Regions from separate parts of the Pseudoalteromonas maricaloris genome, predicted to be linked through region 2. Evidence: predicted binding sites of a transcription regulator. Region 2 holds the regulator's gene; each other region holds the start of a gene.
The links. Region 2 encodes sigma-54, which starts transcription at its own class of promoters, with help from an activator protein. Its sites were predicted from a motif close to GTTGGCACGNNNNTNGNNT; they were not measured.

Region 1 (4,289 bases), 1.8 Mb from region 2:
CTGAGCCGCATCTTCTTCAGTCAAACTAAGCAGTAAGATGGCAGCCTTGTCGACGCCATCTAGCTTGTCAACGTCAAAGGCTGCGGGCAATTGTTTTTGTTCTTGATCAGTCATCTTCTGTCAACCACGCTTTCACAACTTGTGATGAGAGTTCTGGTTCGTTAGCAACTAAGGCACGTACTGCTTTGAGTAGGTCTTCGTCGCCATGTAAGTCTGGCAATTGTAATCTACCGTCAGAAGAGAAGCCAACCGCAGACTCATCGAATTCGTTATTTAGCATATCGAGTGTACTGTCACCTAAATCAACACCACTGGTCAACGCATCTTCATCAAAATCTTCAAGCGTATCATCTGGGTAAATTAGACGCTTAAGCATAGGTCTTACTACCGCTAAGATTAGCACAATGATCACTAAGGTACCTGCTGCAAGACGAATTGTCTTTTGAAACCAATCTTGCTCCCAAAGTGGTATCTCCTGCATTTCAGTGAGATCTTCACGTACGAATGGCACAGTAACTACCTCTAACGCATCACCTCGCTGCATATCAAAGCCCACACCACCTTGTAGCAAACGACGGATGTTATTTAACTCTTCTTGCGTACGCGGCGCCATTGCCATGTTACCTTCAGCATCAGGTTTTGCGAGGTAGTCAACGGCCACACTCACACTGATCCGGCGAATAACCCCTGTTTGCTGACGTTTATGGCTAATAGTGGTATCTAACTCATAGTTACGGGTTGCTTCTTTTTGATTACTGCTTGGTGTTGCACTTTGACCATTGCCGCCTTGACCCGCAATCTCTGGGATATTTGAGTTTATGGGAGGTTGATTAGTCAGCGCCCCCGGAATACCTACAGCTAAACCACCAATATTATTTTCTTCATACGTCGTTTCGCTACGAACCGCTGGTAGATCAGGGTTATAACGTTTTTGCGTTTCTTCAACTGCGCTGAAGTCCATCGTTAAGTCAACCTGCGCGGTAAAGTTACCAAGACCTACAGTTGGGATCAGGATGCTATCAATTTTTTCTAGATATTCTTGTTCACGCTTACGTTCGATTTCATACTCTTTTCTCGAGCGTGCAGCCAAAGAGTCTTGAGAACCAGAGTTGAGTAAGCGGCCGTTTTGATCGGTGACGGTCACGCGTGAAGGCTCTAAACCTTGTACCGCTGATGCCACGATGTCTACGATTGAATCAACTTCTTCGCCGCCAAGCGTTTTGCCACGTTTAAGGGTAATAACTACGGTTGCTGAGGGCTTTTTCTCGCGACGTGCAAAGACGTTTTCTTTTGGTATTGCAAGCAACACTTTTGCACGATTTACGTCTTGTAACTCTTCAATTGTTCTCGCAAGTTGTTGCTCACGGCTATGCTTTAAACGCTCTCTTTCAAGACGTTGGCTAACACCAAAACCCATATCTTGCATCAGAATATCAGTGCCAGAACTCGGAGATTGGGTAAAACCGTCACGCGCCATGCGTAGTTTTATGTCTTGATAGTCCGACTCAGCAACTAAAATGGTATTACCATCTAATTGGTATTCAATTTTCTGTTGGTCTAAAAAGTCTAACGTTTCGACGAGTTCTTCTGTTGGGTATTTACCAAGTGGGCGCATATCTGGTTGGCGCGCCCAAATGATAATAAAGATTGCGATTGCTAAACAAATAGCAAGGGCAATAACCAGAGTAACCTGGCGCAACATATCAACACCGCTTAGCGCACTGAAGTAGCCTGATTTTTGCTCTTGTTGCTCATCCGATCCGCTGTCATTATTCAGCGCGGCATCGGAAAGCGTAAGATCTGTTGATTGATTAGTAGCCACGATTACTCTCCACAGTCACTCAATTAAACTGGCATGCTCATGATTTCTTTATAGGCCTCAACAAGTTTATTACGAACTTGCACTGTTGCCTCAAAAGCGACCGACGATTTTTGTTTCGCTATCATGGCTTCTGCAAGAGAAACGCTTCTGTCACCCATTTCAACAGCGGTGACTTTTTGTTTCGCTTCTTGTTGTAAGCCATGAACCGTATTAAGTGCGTCTGAGAGTAAATCGCCAAACTGAGCCGATGAAGATGCCGCCGTCTTAACCGGCTGCACTGATGGCTGTGTGTTTCTCGTCGCTTCTGCAGCCATTGCCTGCATTTCTTGAAATAGCGCTGATGATTGTACTTTCATGATGCTTTACTCAAAATAACTCTTAGTTACCTGTAATAAAGCAGAAAACGTGCCAACTTAAAATCTTTTGTTTTCAACACCTTATGGAATTTTAATCATGTCGAAAAATTGGCAGTACATAGAAGTGAAAACTAGGCGCCTAAGATCTGCAGATCTTTATAGGCACCTGATTAAATTTGAATTAACAGATAAAGCTTAGCCTGAGGTTTGGATAAGCAACGAACTAACTCATTGTTTTTTAAGCTCAGCTAACTTAGGTTAAGCGGGTAGCGCAATCCCTAAATCTCGCATTTTTGCCAGCTTGTAGCGAAGTGTGCGAGGACTCATACCTAATACCTCCGCCACCTCTTTGCGTTTACCGTTAAACTTTGCCAGCGTATCTAAAATAATTTGGTGTTCTTTATCCTGTAGCTCATCTTTATAGCTAATGATTTCATCCTCACCTTGTGAGCGCTCCATTAAAGCTGATGCTTCATGATTTACAAGTGGAGCAGATTCAATCAAAGCCATCGGTGAGAAATTTTCGATAAAAATATCATCTTCTTGAATTTCATTACCTTGGAACAAAATCAGGGCACGTTGAATTACGTTATCTAGCTCTCTTACATTTCCAGGCCAAGTGTGCGAACTGAGCTTGCGCTTTGCACCGCTGCTTAATATAGGTGTTGGCTTGCCTGCTTTTTGCGTATGTCTTACCAACAAATGCTCGGCTAACACCGCGATATCACCTGCTCTGTCCTTCAGTGGCAACCACTCTAGCGGGAAAACATTGAGGCGATAATATAAATCTTCTCTAAATACCCCATCCTCCACCGCTTCTTTTAAATCGCGGTTACTGGTTGCCAACACTCTGACGTCCAGTGAAATGGTTTTTCTACTGCCTAAACGCTCTACTTCCCGCTCTTGTAACACGCGAAGTAATTTTGCTTGTAATCCCAAATCCATCTCTGTGATCTCATCAAGCAAAATCGTTCCCTTTTGTGCTTGCTCAAATTTTCCAGGACACGCTTGAATGGCACCTGTAAACGCCCCCTTTTCGTAACCAAATAGAGTCGCTTCGAGCATATTTTCTGGGATTGCAGCGCAGTTAATTGCGATAAAAGGCTCGTCTGCTCTGTCGGATTTATCGTGAATATAGCGAGCCAACACTTCTTTACCCGAACCGCTTGGTCCAAGTACCATCACGCTGGCATCCGACTTAGCTACTTTTGCAGCCAGTTCAAGTAGTTTAATACTCTTGGGATCGGCAACAATGGGGCCATCTGTCTCTTTTTCCTTCTCAGGTAGATAACGTCCAACCATATTAAGCAATACTTCAGGCGCAAATGGCTTAGCCATATAGTCGATGGCACCCAATCTCATCGCCTCAACCGCATCATCAATGGTCGCGTATGCTGTCATCATCAATACCGGTAATTCGGGATAGTTGAGTTTAATGGTCTTTAACAAGTCAAGCCCACTCATGGCACCCATTTGCACATCACTCACCACCAAAGAAAAGGTTTCCTGCTTTAGCAATAAAACGGCTTGTTCCGCACAACTTGCTTCTACGCACTCGATATTTGAAAGCTGCAATGTATCGATAAGTGCTTCTCTTAAACCAGCATCATCTTCAACAACTAAAACTCTGTTACTCATAGTTCCTCCGCCTCAATTAGTGGTAGTACCAAGCTAAAACGTGCGCCCTTACCTTCAACATTGTCTGCCTGCGCAAACCCTTTGTGCGCGTTAGCGACCGAATTAACCACCGCAAGTCCTAGCCCAGTCCCCTGCGACTTAGTTGTAAAAAATGGTTCAAACAACTTGTCTACTAAGGTTTCATCAATACCAGGACCATTATCAACAACTGAGATACGTACATACTCGCCACACGGCTCGCGCTCTGCATTAAGTTCAATGTGTGCCGCACTGCCAATTATTTGAATACTGTTGTGGATCAGGTTTTGGATCGCACTTGCAAGCGCAGTACGATTACCTAATATTTCGATATCTGGCTCGGGTAAAAATGCTTCCAATTTTGCTTGGTTAAGCTCAACCATAGCGTCAGCACCCGCTTTGACTTCACTTAATAATTGTTGCATTGACACTCGCTCAACCACTTGTTGTTCACC
Region 2 (4,289 bases):
AACAGAATGTTGTTATTATTCATGGCAACAGAAAAATAAATGCCGATCGCCTAGAAGTCCACCGCCGCGCGGAGCTTGGTACTAACAAGCAACTGCTTGTTGCAACTGGCAGCCCAGCTATTTTCAGCGAACGTCAACCTGATGGTAATTTGCTAGAAGCCAAAGCAAACGAAATTCGTTACGACGTTGCGAAAGGCACCTTAGTCATTTCTGGCGATGCGGAAATCAATCAAACTGGGCAAAAAATCAATGCGCAAGTCATCACCTATGACATTGAAAAGCAATTGATCAGTGCTGAGCGCTCAGACCAAGAAGATTCTCGGGTAAGAACCATCCTTGTTCCTGTTGATGACAAAAAAAACGCAAAAGATAAAAAAGCGCAGGAAGAAGGTAACAATTAATGAGCGAGCTCAAAGCAACTGGTCTAGCAAAGAGTTATAAAGGTCGTGAAGTCGTCAAAAATGTTGGCTTAAGTGTTAAGGCTGGCAGCATTGTAGGCTTATTAGGACCAAATGGTGCAGGTAAAACCACTACGTTCTACATGATTGTAGGGTTAGTACCAAGCGACAAAGGTTTTATTCAGATTGATGATGAAGATATCACTTTGCTACCGATGCACAGCCGCGCGCGACTTGGTATTGGCTATCTACCGCAAGAGTCTTCAATCTTTAGAAAACTCACGGTCTATCAAAATTTGATGGCGATTTTAGAAACTCGAAAAGACTTATCTAAAGTTGAGAGAGAAGCTGAACTCAATGAGTTACTGGATGAGTTTAATATTCAACACATCCGTGACTCACAGGGCATGGCATTATCGGGAGGCGAAAGAAGACGCGTAGAGATTGCTCGCGCTTTAGCCGCTAATCCTAAGTTTATCCTGTTAGATGAACCTTTTGCTGGTGTTGATCCTATTTCGGTGTTAGATATAAAGACAATCATAGAGCACCTAAAAAACCGCGGTATCGGTGTGCTAATCACCGATCATAACGTTAGAGAAACACTGGACGTATGTGAAAAAGCCTACATCGTTTCACATGGTGAGTTAATCGCTGCAGGCACGCCAGAACATGTTTTGGCAGATCAAACCGTAAGAGATGTCTACCTAGGCGAACAATTCAAGCTATAGTTAAGACGTAGTATTAATAACTGTTAAAAAGGATTGTTAGAGATACATGAGGCAATCATTACAGCTGCGCATGGGGCAGCAACTTACAATGACTCCACAACTGCAACAAGCCATTCGCTTGCTGCAGCTTAGTACATTGGATCTGCAACAAGAAATACAAGAAGCATTAGACAGCAATCCATTGTTGGAAGTGGAAGAAGGTGATAATACTGACGGCGAAAACGCTGACCAACACAGCCAAGAAAAAAGTAGTGCTGACGACAATCAAGATTCAAGCGATGAAGCGCAGGTTAGTGACTATGAAATAGACTCAGATACCGCCATGAGCAAAGACACTGTCAGTGATGACCTTGCCATGGATGTCACTTGGGATGAATATATGAGCGCAGCACCCGCTGCAAGTTCAGGCCCACTTCCTGATGACGATAATGTTTATCAAGGGGAAACCTCTGAATCTCTCCACGACTATCTCATGTGGCAACTTGAGCTGACACCATTTAGTCCAACAGATAGAGCGATTGCGATTGCGATTATTGAAGCGGTCGACCTGTCAGGCATTTTAACACTGTCTTGCGAAGACATTTTAGAAAGCATTAATGACGAGAGTAGCGAAGAGCCTATTGAGCTGGATGAAGTCGAAGCCGTGCTCAAACGTATTCAACTTTTCGATCCTGTCGGTATCGCAGCGCGTAGTTTACAAGAATGCTTGTGTATTCAGCTAAATCAGTTCGCTCCGGATACGCCATGGATTGCCGAAACAAAAATGATTCTGACAGAGCATATCGACTTGCTTGCCAGCCGTGACTATCGAACTTTGGCAAAGAAAACGCGCCTTAAAGAAGCCGATCTCAAAGAGGTCATGACGTTAATTCATAGCCTTAACCCAAAACCAGCGGCAAGCATTATTCATGAAGAGCCTGAATATGTGATCCCTGACGTATCGGTGAAAAAAGTAAAAGGTCGTTGGGTCGTAGAGCTAAATCCTGATGCTATGCCTAAAATAAGAGTAAACGACCATTACGCTGCGATGTCTAGAACAGCGAAATCCAGTACGGATAGTCAGTTTATTCGCTCACATTTACAAGAAGCAAAGTGGTTTATTAAAAGCTTAGAAAGCCGAAATGATACATTATTAAAAGTTACCAATTGCATTGTGCAACAACAACAGGCATTCTTTGAACATGGCCCCGAAGCAATGCGCCCTATGGTGCTAAATGATGTTGCTGAAATGGTTGAGATGCATGAGTCCACAATTTCCCGTGTGACAACACAAAAATACATGCATACACCTCGGGGAATATTTGAGCTGAAGTATTTCTTCTCTAGCCATGTAAGTACAGAAAATGGAGGTGAGTGCTCCTCTACAGCAATTAGAGCACTTATCAAAAAGCTGATAGCTGCAGAAAATACCGCTAAGCCATTGAGTGACAGCAAAATTGCAGATATTTTAGCTGAGCAAGGAATTAAGGTAGCGAGACGCACGATTGCAAAATATCGTGAATCCCTAGCCATTCCACCGTCAAATCAGCGTAAAAGCTTGATATAAGACGTAAAACCCAAGAAGGAAAAATGCTTATGCAACTAAATCTAACTGGTCGCCATGTAGAAATTACTGACTCATTAAGAGACTATGTCACCAACAAGTTTGCGAAGCTAGAAAGGCACTTTGATCATATCAATAACGTGCATGTGATCCTTGATGTCGAGAAACTAGTACAAAAAGCAGAAGCAACATTACACGTAAACGGCGGCGAGCTATTTGCATCAACAGAGCATCAAGATATGTATGCCGCAATTGATGGCCTTATCGACAAGCTAGATCGTCAAGTTATTAAACACAAAGAGAAGCTCACTCGACACTAAGATGAAATTAAGTGAATTAGTGAACAAGGACTGCAGTAAAGCTGCGGTCCTTTTTAATAGCAAAAAACGTATTTTAGAATACATCAGCGAACTGGCTCATAGCCAAATTCCAAATACCAGTCAGCATGCTATCTTGGACGCTTTAATGGCGCGAGAGAAATTAGGCAGCACAGGGATCGGTAAAGGCATTGCCATTCCCCATGGTCGACTTGAAGGTTTGGATAAAATCCTTGCAATGGTGCTTGTCAGCGAGCAAGGGATCCAGTTTGAAGCCATAGATAAGCAGCCTGTCGATATTTTTGTCGCGTTCATCGTACCCGAAGGTGATAATCAACAGCACCTGAAGACCTTAGCGGCGATTGCTGATACACTCAAAGACAAGTCTTTTTGCAAAATGCTTAGACAAGCAAAAAGTGACGATGAGTTATATGCAGTGATCCAAGGTGAACTTGATGAGTGATGAAGAAAAAGGACTCGAGCTTATCATTATCAGTGGCCGCTCAGGCTCTGGTAAATCTGTAGCGCTTCGAGTATTGGAAGACTTAGGCTACTATTGTGTAGATAACATTCCGGTCAATTTGCTGCCGTCTTTAGTCCGCAGCGTTTCGGACAATTATAATAAAATAGCAGTCAGTATTGATGTCAGAAACTTACCTAAAGAACAGGACGAGTTTAATGACATTCTTGAATACTTACCAGGCTTTGCCAAACCTACCCTGTTTTATTTAGACAGTGACGATCAAACCCTGATAAAACGCTTCTCAGAAACACGCCGTTTGCACCCTCTTTCACTGCATAATCTTCCACTAGATGTTGCAATAAAGAAAGAACGGGAATTGTTAGACGTATTGATCACTCGCGCCGATTTTCTCATTGATACTACAGGCCTGAGCGTTCATCAACTTGCAGAAGATATCCGCGAAAAAATCTTAGGTAAAAAAGACAAACAACTCATTATTACCTTTGAATCTTTCGGCTTTAAACACGGTATCCCAAAACAAGCGGATTACGTTTTTGATGCGCGCTTTTTGCCCAACCCACATTGGGAGCCTGAGCTTAAGCCGCTAACTGGCCTAGATCAGCCAGTCAAAGACTATTTGTCGAGTCACAGCATCGTGCAAAAGTTTACTTGGCAGATCCAAACCTTTGTACAAACTTGGTTACCACACTTAGAGCGTAACAATCGCAGTTATCTAACGATTGCAATAGGATGTACAGGTGGGCAACATCGCTCGGTATATTTAGCGCAAACCATTGGTGAGCGTTTTGCTAAAACCCATCCCAACGTCAAAATTCGCCA
Region 3 (4,289 bases), 1.8 Mb from region 2:
ACTCGTTAACCAACCTGCGCTTTGCACTTCTTGTTGGTCGCCTTTACCTGAATATTGAATTCTGGCATTTGCCACTCGATTGGACTCAACGGTGTTATCTGCGGTCACATCCTGAGGTCTTACCAATCCTTCTAAGCGAATAAATTCCTCGCCAGTATTGAGCGTTAACCACTTTTCGCCGCGGATCACTAAATTACCGTTAGGCAATACTCGGGTGACATTGACCGATATATTCCCGAATAAGCTATTTGACTGATTAGATTTCGAATCACCAGAAAAAGAAGAGCTGGATTTAGCACCAAACTGTATCGCTTCCTTCCCAATATTGATGGCATTGCCGCCAAGACCAATCACAGGGTCTAAGCTTGAATCACTGGATTTATCCAGCTCAGAATTCGCAGCTTTGGTCGCCTGAGTCGTTTCTCTGAGTACGATGGTAATAATATCACCGACTCTTAACGCTTTTTTGTCAGCATAAAGATCATTGGAAAACTGCGTATTAAACAATGACCCTGTTGCTACCATTTGGGCTTGATTATCCTCGGGGTAGATAGGTGCATAATACGGATCGTCACGCACCACATTTTTATTTTGTGTTGTACTACATCCAGATAATGCAGCGACCGTTACGATGGCTAAATATAATGCACGCATAATACCCCCTACCCAATTACAACTGTTGATTAATGTAGCTCAGCATCTGATCTACCGTTGAAATCACTTTTGAATTCATCTCGTACACGCGTTGTGTCTCGATTAGATTTACAAGCTCTTCGGTAACATTAACGTTTGACGTCTCAAGTGCGCCTTGAACTACTTTACCTAACCCCTCAACGCTTGGGTTACCTTGTACAGGTGCACCACTTACCGCAGTTTCTGTGTACAGGTTTTGACCAATTGGCTCAAGACCTGATGGATTAATAAAGTCACTGATCGTCAACTGCCCAATGACAACGTTTTCAGCTTGCCCTGCAACGCGCACTGATACTTCGCCATCTTGAGAAATAGTGATTGACTGTGCATCGTCGGGCACATTCATCTCTGGTAACACAGGAAAACCCGCACCTGAAGTAACTATCCGTCCTTCTTCATCCGTCGTGAACTGACCGTTTCTTGAATACGCAGTTGTGCCATCTGGCATCTGAATCTCAAAAAAGCCCGGCCCTTGGATCATCCAATCCAAAGAGTTTTCGGTACTTAACATATTACCTTGAGAAAAATTCTTTTGGTTAGCAACCACTTTGGCACCTGCACCAAGCATTAAGCCCGATGGTAGTTCTGTATCTTGAGAGCTGCGGCCACCTGGCTGATTGATGTTTTGATACAGTAAGTCTTCGAATATCGCGCGGCTCTTTTTGTAGCCGACGGTACTGGCGTTTGCCAAGTTGTTCGAAATAACTGAAATATCAGTTTGCTGAGCATCTAAGCCTGTTTTACTTATCCACAATGCCGGATTCATAATCTCTACCTCACTCTTAAACTATGCGTAGGAGCGAAGTGTGTCGCTCATCTATTTCTTCAGCTGTTTTCATCAGCTTAATTTGCATTTCAAATTGTCTTTGATGGTTGATCATATCCACCATCTCATGAACGGGATTGACGTTGGACATCTCTAAGAAGCCACTCATTACTTTTGCAGTTGGAGATATTTCACAAAAACCACAGATCCCATCTTCTAACTTATCTTCTTTTGGTCTATAGAGCCCGTCATTACCTTTCTGTAGCTTACTATTATCTGCTTCAATAATTTTCAGCCTATCAACCACCTCAAGAAAGTTAGCGGGGGCACCTTGTGGACGCACTTGAATAGAGCCATCGTCACTAAACACCACTTTATCAACGGGGATAGGTAAGACAATAGGTCCACCTTCGCCAATAAGTTGACGCCCGTGAGCTGTGACTAACGCACCGTCATTACGAATGTTAAGCGTGCCGACTTTGGTGTACGCTTCTTCGCCCGACGCATCAACGACGCTGATCCACGACTTATCATCTACTGCAATATCAAGCTCACGGCCAGTTTCAACGATTGCACCACCGGTCATATTAGTACCTGGACGTTCTTGCATAGCAAAAACCCGAGAGGGTAATCCTTCTCCGAATGCCTGCATTGAACGCGCTTGAGCAAAATCTGCTTTGAAGCCAGTCGTGTTGGCATTAGCAAGGTTATTCGCTTTGAGTGCCACACCGCGTAAGCTCTGCTTAGCGCCTGACATTGCGATATACACCATTTTATCCATGACGATGACCTATAAAATTCAAACTTAATCTAGTTAATGCAAACACAGTGCCAAAGTGATGAGATGTTTTTGACGGGCATAAAAAAGGCTGCCTTTGTAGCAGCCTTTGGAGGGCATAATATATTATCGGATCTGTAATATATTTTGTTGTAATGTTGAGTTAACCTCAAGCGCTCGAGAGTTCGCTTGGAAGTTACGCTGGGCACTGATAAGGTCAACTAACTCGTTTGTGAGGTTGACGTTCGATTGCTCTAACGCCGATGAACTAATACCACCAAGCGTACCTGTGTTTGGCTCGCCTGCTAGTGGCTCACCGGAAGATAGACTTTTCTTCCACTCAGTATTACCAATCGCTTGGAGGCCCTGAGAATTCGGGAAGCGTACGAGCGCGACTTGCCCTAGGAAAGTCGAGTCACCGTTAGTGTATGAAGCTACTACTTTGCCATCAGTACCAATATCAATACCAGCTAGTCGACCTACGGTTGCACCGTCTTGTTCCAGAGCTTTCACTTCAAATCGACCTGATGAATATTGTGTCGGTAACTTCTGAGCCGTGTTTGCTTCATCACGCCAGTTAACAACAATATCATTCGGGAAGGTTGCGCCGTTTTCTAACAAGTTTGACATACCAATAGTTGGATCGACCGCATCTTGAGGACCTGCAAGACTAAGCGGGTTAAACGTCGTACCCGTATTGTTACTAAATGTCAGTGGTGAAGCTGATGGATCATCCGCTGTTTGTGAAGGAATACCACTTGCGTCAAAACGAAATACGCTTACTGGAGTGTATGGCACAGGTGGTGTAGCGGTTGGGTCAATTTGCTGCGCATTGTGGTTAAATGGCTTATCGTCCATTGTTGCGTAAGTTGACCATTCATTATCCGCCGTTTTTCTGAAGAATAGCTGCAGTGTATGTGATTCACCCAGTGAGTCATATACCGTAATTGCCGTTCTTGAGTTATACGATGCACTTTGCGTAGGATCGAATGCAATCGTAGGTGGCTGCGCCGTTGCATCTAGATTAAATGATGTATAAATTTGCGATGTTGCTCGAGGAGACCCTGATGCATCTGGAATTTGAATTGGCGATGTTGTGCTTAGACTCAAAGACGTTGTATCACCTGTTGATGGATCAACAGGGAAGCCTTGCAAGTAGTCACCTTTTGCATTCACGATAAAGTTGTCTTTATTTAATTTAAATGCACCAGCTCGAGAATACGTAAAATCCTGTGATTGAAGAGAATTTGACATGGCAAAATAGCCTTCGCCCTCAATCGCCAAGTCTAGCGAGTTCTGCGTGAACTTTAATGACCCTTGGTGAAACTGCTGCGCTACCATAGTAGTTTGTACACCATCACCATTTTTCGTTTTGCCAGAGCTAAAAACCGAAGACGCGTAAACATCAGCAAATTCTGCGCGAGATTCTTTAAAACCCGTCGTGTTCACGTTAGCAATGTTATTTGCTGTTACGTCCAAGTCTTTTTGCGCGGCGGCAATACCTGTCAGTGCTATATTGAAACTCATACTCTCACCTCTAAGTTCTTAAGGTTAATTCTTTAAAACTACTATGCTATTTCAGCAATATCAGTTAAGCGCACCGCGCCTTCTTTGGTATTAATGACGATGCCGTTAGCACCATTAACATTAACACTGTCAATATTTCTAAATGTGGCCGAAGGTAAAGTCTGATATTCACCTTCAATCATGCCTTCGGCTTTTATGGTGTATTCCCCAGGGGGCATCATCTCGCCATCTTTATTCTTACCATCCCACTCAAAACGCACAGCGCCTACACTTTGCTCACCAAACTCAAGCGTCTTAACAATCGCTCCAGATTCGTCATAAATACCCACAGATAAATTCTGCACAGGCTCTTGGACAATCACCGAGCCCTTTGTAAGTGCATCATCACCATGTTCTAACGTCGTTGATTCGAGTAATGCTTTTTTACCAATCAGCGTTGATGCTTGAAGCGCTGAGTTAGAAGTCATTGATGCAGCTAACGAGTCAAAATTCTCATTTAGCTTTGAGATCCCCTCAGCCATAGTA

Region 1: a site for sigma-54 is predicted at 2,217-2,235, ahead of fliE (flagellar hook-basal body complex protein FliE). Genes of this name have one in related genera too.
Region 3: a site for sigma-54 is predicted at 2,277-2,295, ahead of CTT31_RS05785 (flagellar basal body rod protein FlgF). Genes of this name have one in related genera too.

The regions. Positions count from the first base shown of each region.
Region 1 is NZ_CP024625.1:1,400,886-1,405,174, reverse strand. Features, by position in the region: gene fliG (flagellar motor switch protein FliG) at 1-114, opposite strand, end outside; gene fliF (flagellar basal-body MS-ring/collar protein FliF) at 107-1,825, opposite strand; gene fliE (flagellar hook-basal body complex protein FliE) at 1,846-2,178, opposite strand; gene CTT31_RS05940 (sigma-54-dependent transcriptional regulator) at 2,437-3,816, opposite strand; gene CTT31_RS05935 (sensor histidine kinase) at 3,813-4,289, opposite strand, start outside.
Region 2 is NZ_CP024625.1:3,679,885-3,684,173, forward strand. Features, by position in the region: gene lptA (lipopolysaccharide transport periplasmic protein LptA) at 1-401, shown strand, start outside; gene lptB (LPS export ABC transporter ATP-binding protein) at 401-1,126, shown strand; gene CTT31_RS16370 (RNA polymerase factor sigma-54) at 1,173-2,672, shown strand; gene hpf (ribosome hibernation promoting factor) at 2,702-2,989, shown strand; gene ptsN (PTS IIA-like nitrogen regulatory protein PtsN) at 2,991-3,449, shown strand; gene rapZ (RNase adapter RapZ) at 3,442-4,289, shown strand, end outside.
Region 3 is NZ_CP024625.1:1,363,728-1,368,016, reverse strand. Features, by position in the region: gene flgH (flagellar basal body L-ring protein FlgH) at 1-654, opposite strand, end outside; gene flgG (flagellar basal-body rod protein FlgG) at 671-1,459, opposite strand; gene CTT31_RS05785 (flagellar basal body rod protein FlgF) at 1,476-2,240, opposite strand; gene flgE (flagellar hook protein FlgE) at 2,364-3,764, opposite strand; gene CTT31_RS05775 (flagellar hook assembly protein FlgD) at 3,806-4,289, opposite strand, start outside.